One region of the Nonomuraea antimicrobica genome, then DNA from elsewhere that is predicted to be linked to it. Evidence: riboswitches for the same ligand, from Rfam matches in the RefSeq annotation. Region 1 holds a riboswitch; each other region holds the start of a gene.

Region 1 (3,199 bases):
CAGCAGCTCCGTACGGTCGCCCGAGGCCATGATGGCGGCCAGTTGCCGCGCCGTCCCCGCCGGGTCGAAGCAGCGGTCGTAGGCCAGCCCGGCCCGCGCGACGATCTTCTCCCGGTCCAGCTCGTAGCCGGGCGAGCCGATCGTCGACCAGGTGCGTACGGCCTGCTCCAGCACCGCCGCGCGGTCGGCGGGCGGCCGGCCCGTCAGGACGGCCGCCGCGGCCTCGGTGGGCGGGGCCACGGAAGGGCCGGGCGTGGACATGATCGAGGTCAGGGTCAGCACCCGCCCGGGGTGCCGGATGGCCAGCGTCTGGGCGACCATGCCGCCCATCGAGGCCCCCACCACGTGGGCGGCGGGCAGGCCGAGGGCGTCCATGAGCGCGGCGGTGTCGTCGGCCAGGTCGTCCAGCAGGTACGGCGCGGGCGCCCCCGCCGAGGGAACGCCCAGGTCGTGCAGGTGCGTGGACAGGCCCGTGTCGCGGTTGTCGAACCGTACGACGTGGTGTCCCTGCTCCACCAGGAGTTCGCAGAGCGCTTCGTCCCACTGGATGAGCTGGGCGCCGAGCCCCATGATCAGGAGCAGCGGGCGTCCTTCTGGAGAGCCGAAGCTCTCGTAGGCGATTTCGATGCCGTTCGCGGCTACGCGGGTCGTCACGGAGACCAGAATGTCATTCTGGTCCGGGCGGCGTAAAGCAAGGCCCGTGCTCGCGGAGGAAGGAGTCTCAGCGCACGAGGAGGGGGCGGAGGCGGTCGCTGCCGAGCAGCGCGGCGCCCGCGGCGGTCAGGGTGCCGGCCACCAGCACGGTGCTCACGGAACCGCCCTGGTTCTCCACCCCGTCACCGGACGCGCCGTCCGCGTCGCCGTCGACCGCCGGGGGCTCCTGGTCGGCCGGAGGGGTGGCCGGGTTGTTGTCGCGCTCGGCCCAGGCGCCGGTCGAGAACGGCACCGGGTGGTTCTTCTTGCCCACCCCGTCGCCCCACTTGGTGATCACGTAGTCGAGCTCGATGTGGCCCTGGCCGCCGACGCCGTCCACGCCGAGGGTGTCGGAGTTGAAGCTGCCGCCGGTCAGGTCGGCGAACGTCTTGGCGTCGAGGTCCAGCATGATCCCGCGGTTCGACGGTTCGCCCGGCCCGCGGTCGCCCACGAAGAAGGGCGCCTTCTTGCCCTTGTAGACCACGTAGCCCTCGGTCATGAGCGGCCAGCTCGGGCTCGCGGCCAGGCCCTTCTGCATCGGTTTGCCACTGGCGGGCAGGCCCGTGTCGCCGGCGCGGCCCGAGGAGTCGTCCCAGAAGTACGAGGCCGTGGTCGAGCCTTTGAGCAGGATCTTCTCGTTGTCGGCCGAGTCGGCGTGGGCGGCGGTGCCGACCAGGACGAGCGCGCCGACCGCGAGGGCGGTGAGGATGGCGAGGGAACGCAGACCAAAACAGGCAATCATGGAACAGCAACACCCTTCACGGGGGGACAGGGAGGTTGCGCCCGAAAAACGGCGCAGCGGGGCACAGCGCTGGGCGTTTCACTACGCAGAGCGCACGATGCGAACCTGAGGAAGGGGGCCGTTCAGTTGGCGGCCGTCAGCAAGCGGCCTGGGGGTACGACGCGCTGGTGCATGGGGTATGTCCTCTCCATCACGCCTACCGGGTTAGCTGACGGGTTCGGGCGTGGAGATGCCCTACCGGCACAGGCCGGATTCGCCCCAAGAGGTGGTTCCCCGGCTCCCGAGGGGGTTCGGGATTCGGCGCCGGCCGGCTGCCCTTCTGGGTAAGGACTAGGTCACCGGCTGGTAATGGCGATTACTGTAATGACGGAACCGGACATTGCCAACGTTTCATCATGAATCGGACAAAAGATCTACCTTTGACCGGGAAGAAAAAGGGGGCACGGCATCCCGTACCCCCGGAGAATTCCAGCCTCAGCCGCCGCTCTTGCGCCTGAACGATCTTTTACTCGCAGCCGGACCGTGCGCCCCGTGGATCTTCGATGGGTCGCCGCCCCTGCCACCCGCGCCCGAGCCCGCGTGCTGGTTGCGCTTGCGCTCCAGCGCCTCGCGGAACTTGCGCTTCATCTCGTCCTCGGGAGTTTCGCTGACTTCCGGCTCCGGTGTATCCGCCATGAGGACCTCCAAGGTATTGGGGACAAGTCACAGCTTCGCACGGCACCGGTCACGACGCGAAACCGGCCTCGACCTTGGACTGTGGCGTGGCGGGCGTACGCAGCCGGTTGTTCGGCAGCGCCACCAGCGCCACCAGGGCGATCACCGCGCCCGCCACCCCGAGCGCCGGGATGACCACCGAGGCCGCGGAGGCGTGCGCGGCGGCCAGACCGTGGACGGGCGCGGTCGCGGCGACCTCCGAGGTGTAGAGCGTGCCGCCGACGGCCAGCGCCACCGAGCCGCCGATCTGCCGGAAGAAGGTCAGGTTCGCCGAGGCGGTGCCGATGTACTGGGGCTCGACCGACTGCTGCGCGACCACCGTCAGCCCGGACAACATGGGCCCCACGCCCAGCCCGAGCGGCAGCATCCACAGCGCCACCGCCAGACCGCCGCTGTCCACCGCCAGCCCCGAGCACGCCAGCGAGCCCGCTACCAGCAGGAACGGCGACGCGAGCAGCCACGGCTTGTACCTCCTGGTCCGCGACATGAGCGCGCCCATCAGCACGCTGCCCGCCACCATCCCCAGCATCATCGGGTAGATCCGCAGGCCCGACTCGGTGGCACCGGCCCCCAGCGCCTCCTGGAAGTAGCGGGGCAGGAAGACGACCCCGGCGTACATGCTGAAGGCCGTGCAGAACGAGATCACGTTCACGAGCGTGTAGCCGCGGTTGGCGAACAGCCCCAGCGGCATGATCGGACTGGCCGCCCGCCGCTCCACCGCCACGAAGACCGCCAGCAGTGCGAGCGCCAGCAGGATCGGCCCGGCCACGGGGAGGTCGGTCCACGTGTGACCGTCGAGCCCCTTCTCCGTCAGCCCCAGCAGCAGGGCGCTGACGGCCACGGTGAAGACCGCGATCCCGGCGTAGTCGGGCCGCCCGCCGCCGGTGCCCGGCCGGTGCGGCAGCCGCGAGACGATGATGGCGACCAGCGCGATCCCGAGGGGCACGTTCACGTAGAAGGCCCAGCGCCAGCTCGCGTGGTCGGTGAACACCCCGCCCAGGAACGGCCCCGCCAGGTACGTCAGCCCCATCACCCCGCCGAGGGCGCCCT
Region 2 (3,199 bases), on a different contig from region 1:
GGCGCCGCCGAAGACGACGGCCAGCCCCAGCACGTACGAGCCCAGCTTGGTCGCGGTGTTCACCGGTTCGCCACCTCATAACCGGCCTCCTCCACCGCGGCGACGATCTTCGCCGGGTCGACGGAGCCGTCACTGTCCACGGTCAGCAGCCCGGTCGCCAGGTCGACCTCCACCTGGGTGACCCCGGCCACCTCGCCGACCTCCTCCTTGACCGAACTCACGCAGTGGCCGCAGGTCATGCCCTTGACGGTGTAGGTGGCGGTGGTGCTCATAGCGATCTCTCCTTCAATCCGGTCCGGTCAGGAACGTACGAGTCTGGCGATGGCGTCGGTGGCTTCCTTGACCTTGGCCTCCGCCTCCGGCCCGCCCTTCTGGGCGGCCTCGGCGACGCAGTGGGCCAGGTGCTCCTCCAGCAGCGACAGGGAGAACGACTTCAGCGCACTCGTCGCCGCCGACACCTGGGTGAGGATGTCGATGCAGTATTTGTCCTCGTCGACCATGCGCTGCAGGCCGCGAATCTGCCCCTCGACGCGGCGCAGGCGCAGCGCGTGGTCCTGCTTGTTGTGGCTGTATCCGGCCATGTCCACCTCTTTCCTCGGCCGCCGGAACAACACCATACCCCCCTATGGTATTCCGGGCAACCGCGGGCGGCCCCGAGGCCGGCGGCCCGCCTGCCGCGCCACGGGCGGAAAGGCGGGGAATTTTGCCCCTCAGAGGGCTTGCGCTTGCGCGAGCGGGAAACTTTACCCGGCCTCGAATCCGCGTACTGGCAGGGGTTTCTCGGCTCTGGGCGACATGGAAGGTTTTGCCCCACTTGCGGCCTGTTTAGGAAAATCTGTACTTTGTGAGCTGCGGTGCACCCGTTGACCCCCAGCTCATCGAGTCGTTACCGCGACGTTGACCGGACCGTACGCCGTCCAGGGCCTCCGCCCGATGACGACGCGCGGCCGCCGAATCCGCCACCCGCGGAACCGGGGACCCACCTTCTGGGGTGAATCGGACGCCGGCCCAGGCCGAGCCCGTAGGGCACTTCCAGTCCCGAACCCGTCAGCTAACCCGGTAGGCGGCATGGAAGCAAGGAGTCAATCCGCTCATGCTCAAGCCCTGGCTTGCCGCGATCACCAAGAAGAAACGCCCCGCCGAGCACTTCGCCCTGGCCGTCGGCGGCGCGATCCTGGCAGCGACCACCGCCATCACGGGCGTGGCCGGCGCGGCGCTCGCCTCGGCCAACGACCACGGCCCAGCCCACGCCTCCCAGCAGGAGAGCCGTCAGAGCACCGGCGAGGAGGCCGGGGCGCTCACCTACGGCCTGGACATCTCCAACTACGAGCCCCTCTACAACTGGGCCACCAGCTCCGCCCAGTTCGGCATCATCAAGGCCACCGAGGGCACGGACTTCCGCGACGCCTCGTTCGCCAGGCACTGGCGTGAGCTGGGCGACAAGGGCATCGTGCGCGGCGCGTACCACTACGGTCACCCCGCCCAGGACCCCATCGCCGAGGCCAACCACTTCCTGTCGGTGGTGAACTCCCAGCCCGCCAAGCGCGGCGACCTGCTGGTCCTGGACCTGGAGACGACCGACGGCAAGTCCGTCGCCGAGGTCAACGCCTGGGCCAAGACGTGGCTGTCGTACGTGAAGGCCAAGACCGGGGTCACCCCGATGTTCTACAGCGGCTGGAACTTCGCCGACGCCTACGGCAAGGGCCTTGAGCAGTATCCGCTCTGGGTCGCCCACTACAGCCGGGACAAGGGCGTGCTCGCCCCGCCTGCCGACTGGAAGTCCTGGACCATCCACCAGTACACCGACGTCCCCATCGACCAGAACGTCTCCGCGCTGACCCCCGACCAGTTGCGCGGCCTGGGCCGGGCCACGGCCTGACCGGGGATGGGCACACGCGGCCGTCGCCTCCATGGCGGCGGCCGCTCCCGTCTGCCCGGGGGCGGCCTCAGTCGCCCTCGGACGGGGTGAGGAAGTCCTGGAGCTCGCGGTGCCTGAACTGGTAGGTGGCGCCGCTGACGCGCAGCAGCCGGGCCTCGCAGGCCCAGTCGAGGAACGTCCACAGCCTCAGCGGGAGCAGGCCGCGCGCGGCCGCGACGACCAGCCCGATCATGGTACGGGACCAGGCGATCGCGCCGAAGGCCAGGCCGAACGTCACACCGCCGACGAGCGCGCACACCAGCGACGCGACGACGTCCTGGTTCATGACGAAGACGAGGAAGGCGGCGACGCCGCCGGTGAGCCCGAAGGCCACTCCGATCATGGGGTTGCGGTGCAGGGCCTCTCTCGGGTGGGCCAGCTCCGTGTCCTCGCTCCAGCCGCCCGTGGCGATCTTGAAGGCCACCCCGAGCGCGAAGGCCAGGGTGAAGGCCCCCACGACCTCCGCGGCCAGGGATACGGGACCCGCACCCGCGAGGCGCAGCGGCGGCAGCCCCGTGAGCGCGCCGCACAGTCCGAAGCCCAGCAGCGTGACCGGCTCGGCGCGGACCGCCTCGGCGACGGTCATGCGCTCGGCCCCGTACCGCGCGGCGGCGGTCAGGCCGATGACCGCCCCGAGCACCGCTCCCCCGATCGCGCCCGCGACCACGGCGAAGACCGGCCCGAAGACCCTGCCCTCGGTCAGCGCGAGCCCGGCCAAGCCGCAGAGCGCCCCTGAGGGGCCGCCCGCCAGGGCGCCGAGCAGACCGCCGATCACGCGCCGCCTGCGCGGGACGTCGCCGCGCCCGCCGGCGGCGGACGGCCACGGCGACAGCGACAGGCCGGTGGCGATGGCCACCCAGCCCGCCATGAGCGCCAACGTGAGCCCTTGCCCCGCGTCGGGCCGGCCACGCAGGTCACCGGGGCCGTCGACGGCCGAACCCGCCCAGAACGCCAGCATGGCGACGACCGCGAAGAGCACGCAGCACAGGCAGTGCAGCGCCCGGACCCGGCCGCGCCCGCCGATCGGCCACAGCAGGTGCGGGACGAGGTCGATCGGCGTCAGTCCTGGCGGCGCCCGGTCCTTCCCCGCGGTGTAGGCGGCCTGCCAGCGCAGGTGGGAGGCCAGGTTCACCAGCCAGGACCGCACCTGTTCCGGCCGGTACGGGGTGCCGTTCGCGGTGCGCGGGGTGAGTTTCGTGGCCGCGGGGACGTACGCGCAGAGCAGCCTGCGGGCGATCCGCGCGGCGGCCACCCGCGGGTCGGGGTGCGGGTCGGCGCGCA
Region 3 (3,199 bases), on a different contig from region 1:
TTCCATATACGATCTCCCGCGTGCGAGATTTCACATGGGGAATAGCCGCGACCGGAGCCATCGCCCGCAGGGTGGGCGCGGCGATCGTGGCGGAGCCCGGTATGCGGGTGGCCGCCGTCGGATCCAGAGACCTGACCAGGGCGCAGGACCTGGCCTCGACGCTGGGCGCGGAGTCGGCCTACGGCTCCTACGCAGAGCTGTGCGCCGACCCGGCCGTGGACGCCGTCTACGTGGCCACGCCGCACGCGCAGCACCTGGAGGTGGCCGAGGCGGCCATCGCCGCGGGCAAGGCCGTGCTGTGCGAGAAGCCGCTGGCCGCGACCGTGGACGACGCGGCGAAGATGGTACGCCTGGCGCGCGAGGCGGGCGTGTTCCTGATGGAGGCGATGTGGATGAGGTTCAACCCCCTCATCCAGCAGATCGCGGCCGACCCGCGCTTCGGCGAGATCCGTTCGGTGCAGGCCACGTTCGGCTTCGCCGCGCCGTACGACCCCGCGCACCGGCTGTGGGCGCCGGAGCTGGGCGGCGGCGCCCTGCTCGACCTGGGGATCTACCCGTTCGGCCTGGCCCAGTTGCTCCTGGGCGCGCCCTCCGAGCTGCGCGTCACCGGCTCGCTGGCCCCGTCCGGGGTGGACGCGGAGGTGGCCGGGCTCCTGCTCTACCCCGGGGGACGGCACGCGCTCGTGGCGTCGTCGCTGCTGGGGAATTACCCGAACCAGGCCGGCGTTGTCGGAACATCGATGCGGGCGGACATCGCGGCGCCGTTCTGGGCGCCCCAGCGGATCCTGCTCACCGGGCCCGGCATGGAGCCGGAGGAGCTGGTGCTCGATCCCGCCGACAACGGATACGCCGGTGAGCTGCGCGAGGTCCGCGCCGCGGTGGCCGAGGGAAAGACCGAATCCTCGATCATGCCCCTCGACGAATCCCTTGCCATGATGGGGCTTCTGGCCGCCGCGCGGAGACAACTGGACTGACATCGCGTTTAGGGGTTTGTCATCCCCTTGCCTCATGCATTACCTTATATGACTACTTGAGGCATATGACCGGTTTGTCCGGCTGTGTCGACCATCGCACGACAGATCACAGGATCGTCCTGTGACCGCTGAATCCGCCTGCGGGCGGAACCGGGGACCCACGTTCCTTGGGGTGAATCGGCACTTCGGTGCCGTAGGGCAGCTTCCACGTCCGAACCCGTCAGCTAACCCGGTAAGCGGCATGGAAGCAAGGAGTAACCCCCTCGATGGCCAAGCACCGTATTACCGATACCTCGAAGAGCCCTCTGGTCCGCGCCCTCGTCAGCACGTTCGTCGGCGCGACCGTCATCGCCACGGCCCTCGGCTCCCACGCCGTCACGGCCAGCGCCGACTCCGCGATAGGCGTCGCCACGGCCACCGGAGCCAGGCACCCGGACGCCGCCGTCGCCGCCCACAAGGACGGCGCGGAGAGCGAGAACAAGGTCAACGTCACCGCCGAGCAGGTCCTGGCCCTGGCCAAGTCCCAGATCGGCACCTCCGAGAACGTCTACGGCGGCGGCACCAAGTACCAGCAGTGGTACGCCGACTCGCAGCGAGCCGCCGAGACCATCGCCCGTGACGGCGGCAACCGCACCGCGTACCTGAACGCCGCCTGGTGCGCGATGTTCGTCTCCTGGGTCGGCGACCAGACCGGCGCCCGCCGGCAGATCGGCTGGGACGCCTACACCGTGACCCACGCCAAGTGGTTCGCGGCCAACAACCGCTTCGGCACCGTCCCGAAGCCCGGCGCTGTGGTGTTCTTCTCCTGGGGGGGCAGCAAGGCGCTGAACGACATCCAGCACGTCGGCTTCGTGCTGAAGGACAACCAGGACGGCACCATCTCCACCGTCGAGGGCAACACCGGCAACGGCAAGGTGGAGGAGCGCGTCCGTCCGAAGTCGCAGGTCGTCGGCTACGGCTACCCCGACTACGCCGCCTGACGCACCATCTGCGCCTTCCACTCCCCGCTACCCCCTCCGCCGAGCGCGCGGCCCCGTCCCGGGCCGCGCGCTCGTCGCGTTCCCGCGCACGACCCCACGACGACTTGACGGCGTAGTGTCGATCCGCGGCCCGGCCGTTCGACGCGTCGACGAGGACGGCCACCGGGGCCGCCACTCGCCCCGAAGGAGACGACACCGATGAAGTTCATGATCGTGGGCAAGGCCAACGCCGAGACGGAGGCCGGGACGCTGCCCAGCCAGGAGCTCGTGGACAACATGCACGCCTACAACGAGTCCCTGGCCAAGGCCGGGGTGCTGCTCGCGGCCGAGGGCCTCTACCCCAGCTCGCACGGCGCCCAGATTGCCTACAGCGAGGGCCGGGCCAGCGTGATCGACGGGCCGTTCACGGAGGCCAAGGAGCTGATCGCCGGGTTCTGGCTGATCCAGGTCAAGTCGCGGGAGGAGGCCGTCGAGTGGGCCCTGCGCGTGCCGGTGCCGCCGGGGCACGAGGGGGTGGGGCTGGACGTGTGGCAGGTGTTCGACGCCTCGGACGTACCGGACGACTCGATGCCCGTGGACGAGCGCGAGCGCGAGGAGGCGCTGCGCGAGCGCCTGCGCGTGGACACCCCCGACGCGTGACCCGTCCCACCGACGCCGCCCTTCAGCGCCGTCCCATCGGCACCACCCTTCAGTGCCGTCCCACCGGCACCACCCCTTCGGCGCCGTCCCTCCGGCACCGGCCTCCGGCTCGGGCGCTCCGGCTCTGGCGCGCGGCAGCGGGTTGCGGCGGGAGGGGCGGGGCTGGTCTCATGGGCCGGTGACGGCTTCCGACACCCATCGCACCATCGAGGCGGTCTGGCGGATCGAGGCGGCCCGGCTCATCGCCGGGCTCGCCGGGCTGGTGCGCGACGTCGGCCTCGCCGAGGAGCTGGCACAGGACGCCCTGGTCGCCGCGCTGGAGCAGTGGCCGGAGTCCGGCGTGCCGCGCAACCCCGGCGCCTGGCTGATGACGGTCTCCAAGCGCCGCGCCATCGACCTCATCCGCAGGAACGAACGCCTCCAGCGCAACCTCGTCGAGCTCGGCCACCGCATCGACCTGGAGGACGAGCTTCCCGAGATCGACGAGATCGAGGACGACCTGCTGCGGCTGGTGTTCACGGCCTGCCACCCCGCCCTGTCGATGGAGGCGCGGGTGGCGCTGACCCTGCGCGTGCTCGGCGGCCTGACCACCGACGAGATCGCGCG
Region 4 (3,199 bases), on a different contig from region 1:
CTCGGGGTATTCGGCGGCCACCCGGTCGACCGTGCGCTGCCACAGGTCGCCGGCGAAGGTGAGCACGTTCGTCTTGTGGACGAGGGTCAGCTTTTTGCGCGGGCGCGACCGGGCCTTCTCGAAGGCGTAACGCACCACGCGCTCGACGCCGTAGGCGGTGTTGAGCGACTCCTGGGTGGCGATCTCGTGCGGCGTGCCGCGGCGCATCGCGCCGCCGGTGCCGGCGTAGAGACCCTCGGTGCCTTCACGGACGACGACCATGTCGATGTCGCCGGGCGTGGCGCCGGCCAGCGGGGTCCGCACCCCGGGGAAGAGCTTGACCGGCCGCAGATTGACGTAGTGGTCGAACGCGAACCGCAGCCGCAGCAGCAGGTCACGCTCGAGGACGCCCGGCGGCACGCTGGGGTCGCCCACGGCGCCGAGCAGGATCGCGTCGTAGCCGCGTAGCTCGTCGAGCACCGCGTCGGGGAGGGTCTCGCCGGTGCGGTGATAGCGTGCGGCCCCCAGGTCGTAGTGCGTGGCCTCGATCTTCGTGCCCACGGCTTCCAGGACCTTGAGCCCTTCGGCGACGACCTCGGCGCCGATGCCATCCCCGGGGATGACGGCCAGGCGGATGTTACGCGACTCCATGGCGGTACCTTACCGGCTCGTCTCGTCTGACGAACACTGCATCTCATTTTCTGGACGCCCGATTTTGGGGGGTTTACGACTGCTTGACCGTTTCGTTAGTGTTTGTCGGGCCTAATCCACGCAGCCGCTGCGTGGAGCCGGGGACCCACGTGAGCCCCAGGGGCGAATCGGCACCGCCGTAGGGCTGTCTTCCAGGCCCGAGCCCGTCAGCTAACCCGGCCGGCCTCATGGAAGGACAGTGCTCTGTCTCGCATCGCCATTGTCCTGGCGGCGGGAGCCGCCGGACTCATCCTGGCCACCCCCGCAGCACAGGCCGCCACCACGGCCCAGGACGACACCGCCACTCAGGCCGACCCCGCAGCTCAGGCCGACACAGCAGCTCAGGCCCGCACGGACAACACGGACAACACGGCCAACACTGCCGACACTGCCAACACGGCCAAAGCCGACACCGACGACGACCCCACCACCCTGACCGTCACGGACACCAAGCGCATCCGGGCGCAGAGCGCGCCGAAGCCCGCCTGGAAGACGGCACTCAAGTTCGCCATGAACAGGCGCGGCATCCCGTACGTGTGGGGTGGCACCAGCGACAGCGGCTACGACTGCTCGGGACTCATGCTCAGGGCCTACGAGGCGGCCGGCATCGAACTGCCGCGCACCACCACCGAGCAGTACGCGGCGTTCTCCAGGAAGATCTCCTGGGACCAGCTCAAGCCCGGCGACCTGGTGTTCTTCAGCGACCTTGGCCACGTCGGGATGATCTCCAAGCCCGGCTACATGGTGCACTCGCCGCACTCGGGCGACGTGGTGAAGGAGGAGAAGCTCTCGGACTGGCGCAGAACCGCCTTCGTGGGCGCCGTCCGGCCGGACCCCAAGGGGGTGCGCCAATGGGCGAAGGTGGTCGAAGAGCGCACTACCCCCGCCGACGCCATCGTCACGGCCACCCTCTGACCGGCCGCCGGCGCGGAAAGCCACGGGCGGCCCCGTGCGCGGACGGGGCCGCCCGTGCTCCCTCACCCCTGGTCAGGCCCGTCGATCAGGGCCCCGGCGCGGGTGCGATCGCTCCCGGTCAGGGCACGATCGGGCTCGCGATCTTCTCCACGAAGCACGGGTTGGGGTAATGCTCGTCGAAGTGCTTGTGCTGACCGTAGAACCAGCCGTTGATCTCGACGCGGACGGGGTCGAAGATCCGCGGGCAGGGCACGTCGGGCCGGAACCTGATCCGCTCCAGGTCACCGCCGATGCGGCGGAGCCGGTCGCAGGCGGCGAACGGGTCGGGATGCGTCCCGTCGTCGGGGTGGCACGTCAGGACCCAGCGCTCGGCGGTGCCCGCGGGCAGGTTGTGCTTGACGATGTGCAGCTCGGCCGCCTGCGCGTGGGCGGGGGTGACGAACAGGGCCGCGCCGGCCAGGACGGGCAGGGCGACTGCGGCGGCGCGCCGGATCAGGGCAGCGTACATGGGGGAACCTCCACCTCGAACGGATACGAAGCGCGACGCTATCAGCACTCTACGTATCCACGAGGGAAGGTGTCGGTACCCCTGTCACCGGCCTGACGTGCGGACATGCCGCCGCGTCACCAGGAGCGGCACGGACGGGGCAGGGCCCTACCGGCTGGAGTTCTGGGGGGCGCCGCCGTTGTCGCGACGGTCCAGCGCGATCTGCACGGCCTCGGCCGCCTCGTCGTCGTGGTCTTCGGCACGGTTCCAGGCATACATTTCGTACATGTGACTCATCTCTTCTCGCGGATGCGTTCCAAAGGAGGGGAAGCCGGACTCCGGTCGCGAATCCGACCGAGCCCGATCTCGCGGTCCGGGTCACGGACCGGACGGAGGGTCTAACTGAGGGACTTACTGGCCGACACCGGCGCCGATCTCCGCGGCGAGCCGTCGACCTGCCCTAACAGGCCCCGCCGCGGCAGGTAATGAGTACAAGAACCTGGCGCATCACAGCCACAATACCTGAGGCATCTCGTTGGATGTCCTAGTATCTCGCATGATGAGACACAGAAAGGGCCGCCACCCGGGATCGGGTGACGGCCCTGACAGGACGGAAGGACAGAAGGAGGTCAGTCCTCCAGGTCCACCGATCGGCCGCTCTCGGCGCCGATCTCGGTCACGATCTGCTCGACGATGTCGGCGGGGATCGCGGAGTCGACGGTCAGCGCGATGAGCGCCTTGCCGCCCTTGACGTCCCGGGCCACCTGCATCGACGCGATGTTGATGCCGTGCTCCCCGAGCAGCCGGCCGACCACGCCGACGATGCCGGGACGGTCGGTGTAGGTGAGGAAGCACAGGTGGGCCGTCGGCTCGATCTCCATCTCGTAGCCGTTGACCTCGACGATCTTCGTGATGTGGCGAGGCCCGGAGAGCGTGCCCGACACCGAGACCGTACGCCCGTCGGCGAGCACGCCGCGCACGGTCACCACGTTGCGCCAGTCGGGGCTCTCGGAGCTGGTCACCAGCTCGACCGTGATGCCGCGGTCCTTGGCCAGCAGCGGCGCGTTGACGTAGGTGACCTGCTCCTCCACCACGTCGGCGAACACGCCCTTGAGCGCGGCCAACTCG

The links. Region 1 has a riboswitch for cyclic di-AMP ahead of ABD844_RS16790 (hypothetical protein). Riboswitches for the same ligand answer to the same signal wherever they lie in the genome.
Region 2: linked by a shared signal. The riboswitch ahead of ABD844_RS02120 (glycoside hydrolase family 25 protein) and the one ahead of ABD844_RS16790 (hypothetical protein) in region 1 are both predicted to bind cyclic di-AMP.
Region 3: linked by a shared signal. The riboswitch ahead of ABD844_RS31300 (CHAP domain-containing protein) and the one ahead of ABD844_RS16790 (hypothetical protein) in region 1 are both predicted to bind cyclic di-AMP.
Region 4: linked by a shared signal. The riboswitch ahead of ABD844_RS24705 (C40 family peptidase) and the one ahead of ABD844_RS16790 (hypothetical protein) in region 1 are both predicted to bind cyclic di-AMP.

Annotation. Positions count from the first base shown of each region.
Region 1 is NZ_BAAAZP010000067.1:17,437-20,635, reverse strand. It holds gene ABD844_RS16795 (alpha/beta fold hydrolase) at 1-654, opposite strand, end outside; gene ABD844_RS16790 (hypothetical protein) at 722-1,435, opposite strand; cyclic di-AMP (ydaO/yuaA leader) riboswitch at 1,614-1,748, opposite strand; gene ABD844_RS16785 (DUF5302 domain-containing protein) at 1,910-2,110, opposite strand; gene ABD844_RS16780 (MDR family MFS transporter) at 2,160-3,199, opposite strand, start outside.
Region 2 is NZ_BAAAZP010000007.1:14,427-17,625, forward strand. It holds gene ABD844_RS02105 (hypothetical protein) at 1-63, opposite strand, end outside; gene ABD844_RS02110 (heavy-metal-associated domain-containing protein) at 60-272, opposite strand; gene ABD844_RS02115 (metal-sensitive transcriptional regulator) at 300-581, opposite strand; cyclic di-AMP (ydaO/yuaA leader) riboswitch at 939-1,081, shown strand; gene ABD844_RS02120 (glycoside hydrolase family 25 protein) at 1,094-1,879, shown strand; gene ABD844_RS02125 (NACHT domain-containing protein) at 1,947-3,199, opposite strand, start outside.
Region 3 is NZ_BAAAZP010000109.1:6,623-9,821, reverse strand. It holds gene ABD844_RS31305 (Gfo/Idh/MocA family protein) at 21-974, shown strand; cyclic di-AMP (ydaO/yuaA leader) riboswitch at 1,091-1,228, shown strand; gene ABD844_RS31300 (CHAP domain-containing protein) at 1,241-1,954, shown strand; gene ABD844_RS31295 (YciI family protein) at 2,153-2,593, shown strand; gene ABD844_RS31290 (RNA polymerase sigma factor) at 2,772-3,199, shown strand, end outside.
Region 4 is NZ_BAAAZP010000090.1:154,964-158,162, reverse strand. It holds gene ABD844_RS24710 (3-isopropylmalate dehydrogenase) at 1-630, opposite strand, end outside; cyclic di-AMP (ydaO/yuaA leader) riboswitch at 729-870, shown strand; gene ABD844_RS24705 (C40 family peptidase) at 1,180-1,584, shown strand; gene ABD844_RS24700 (SSI family serine proteinase inhibitor) at 1,703-2,092, opposite strand; gene serA (phosphoglycerate dehydrogenase) at 2,701-3,199, opposite strand, start outside.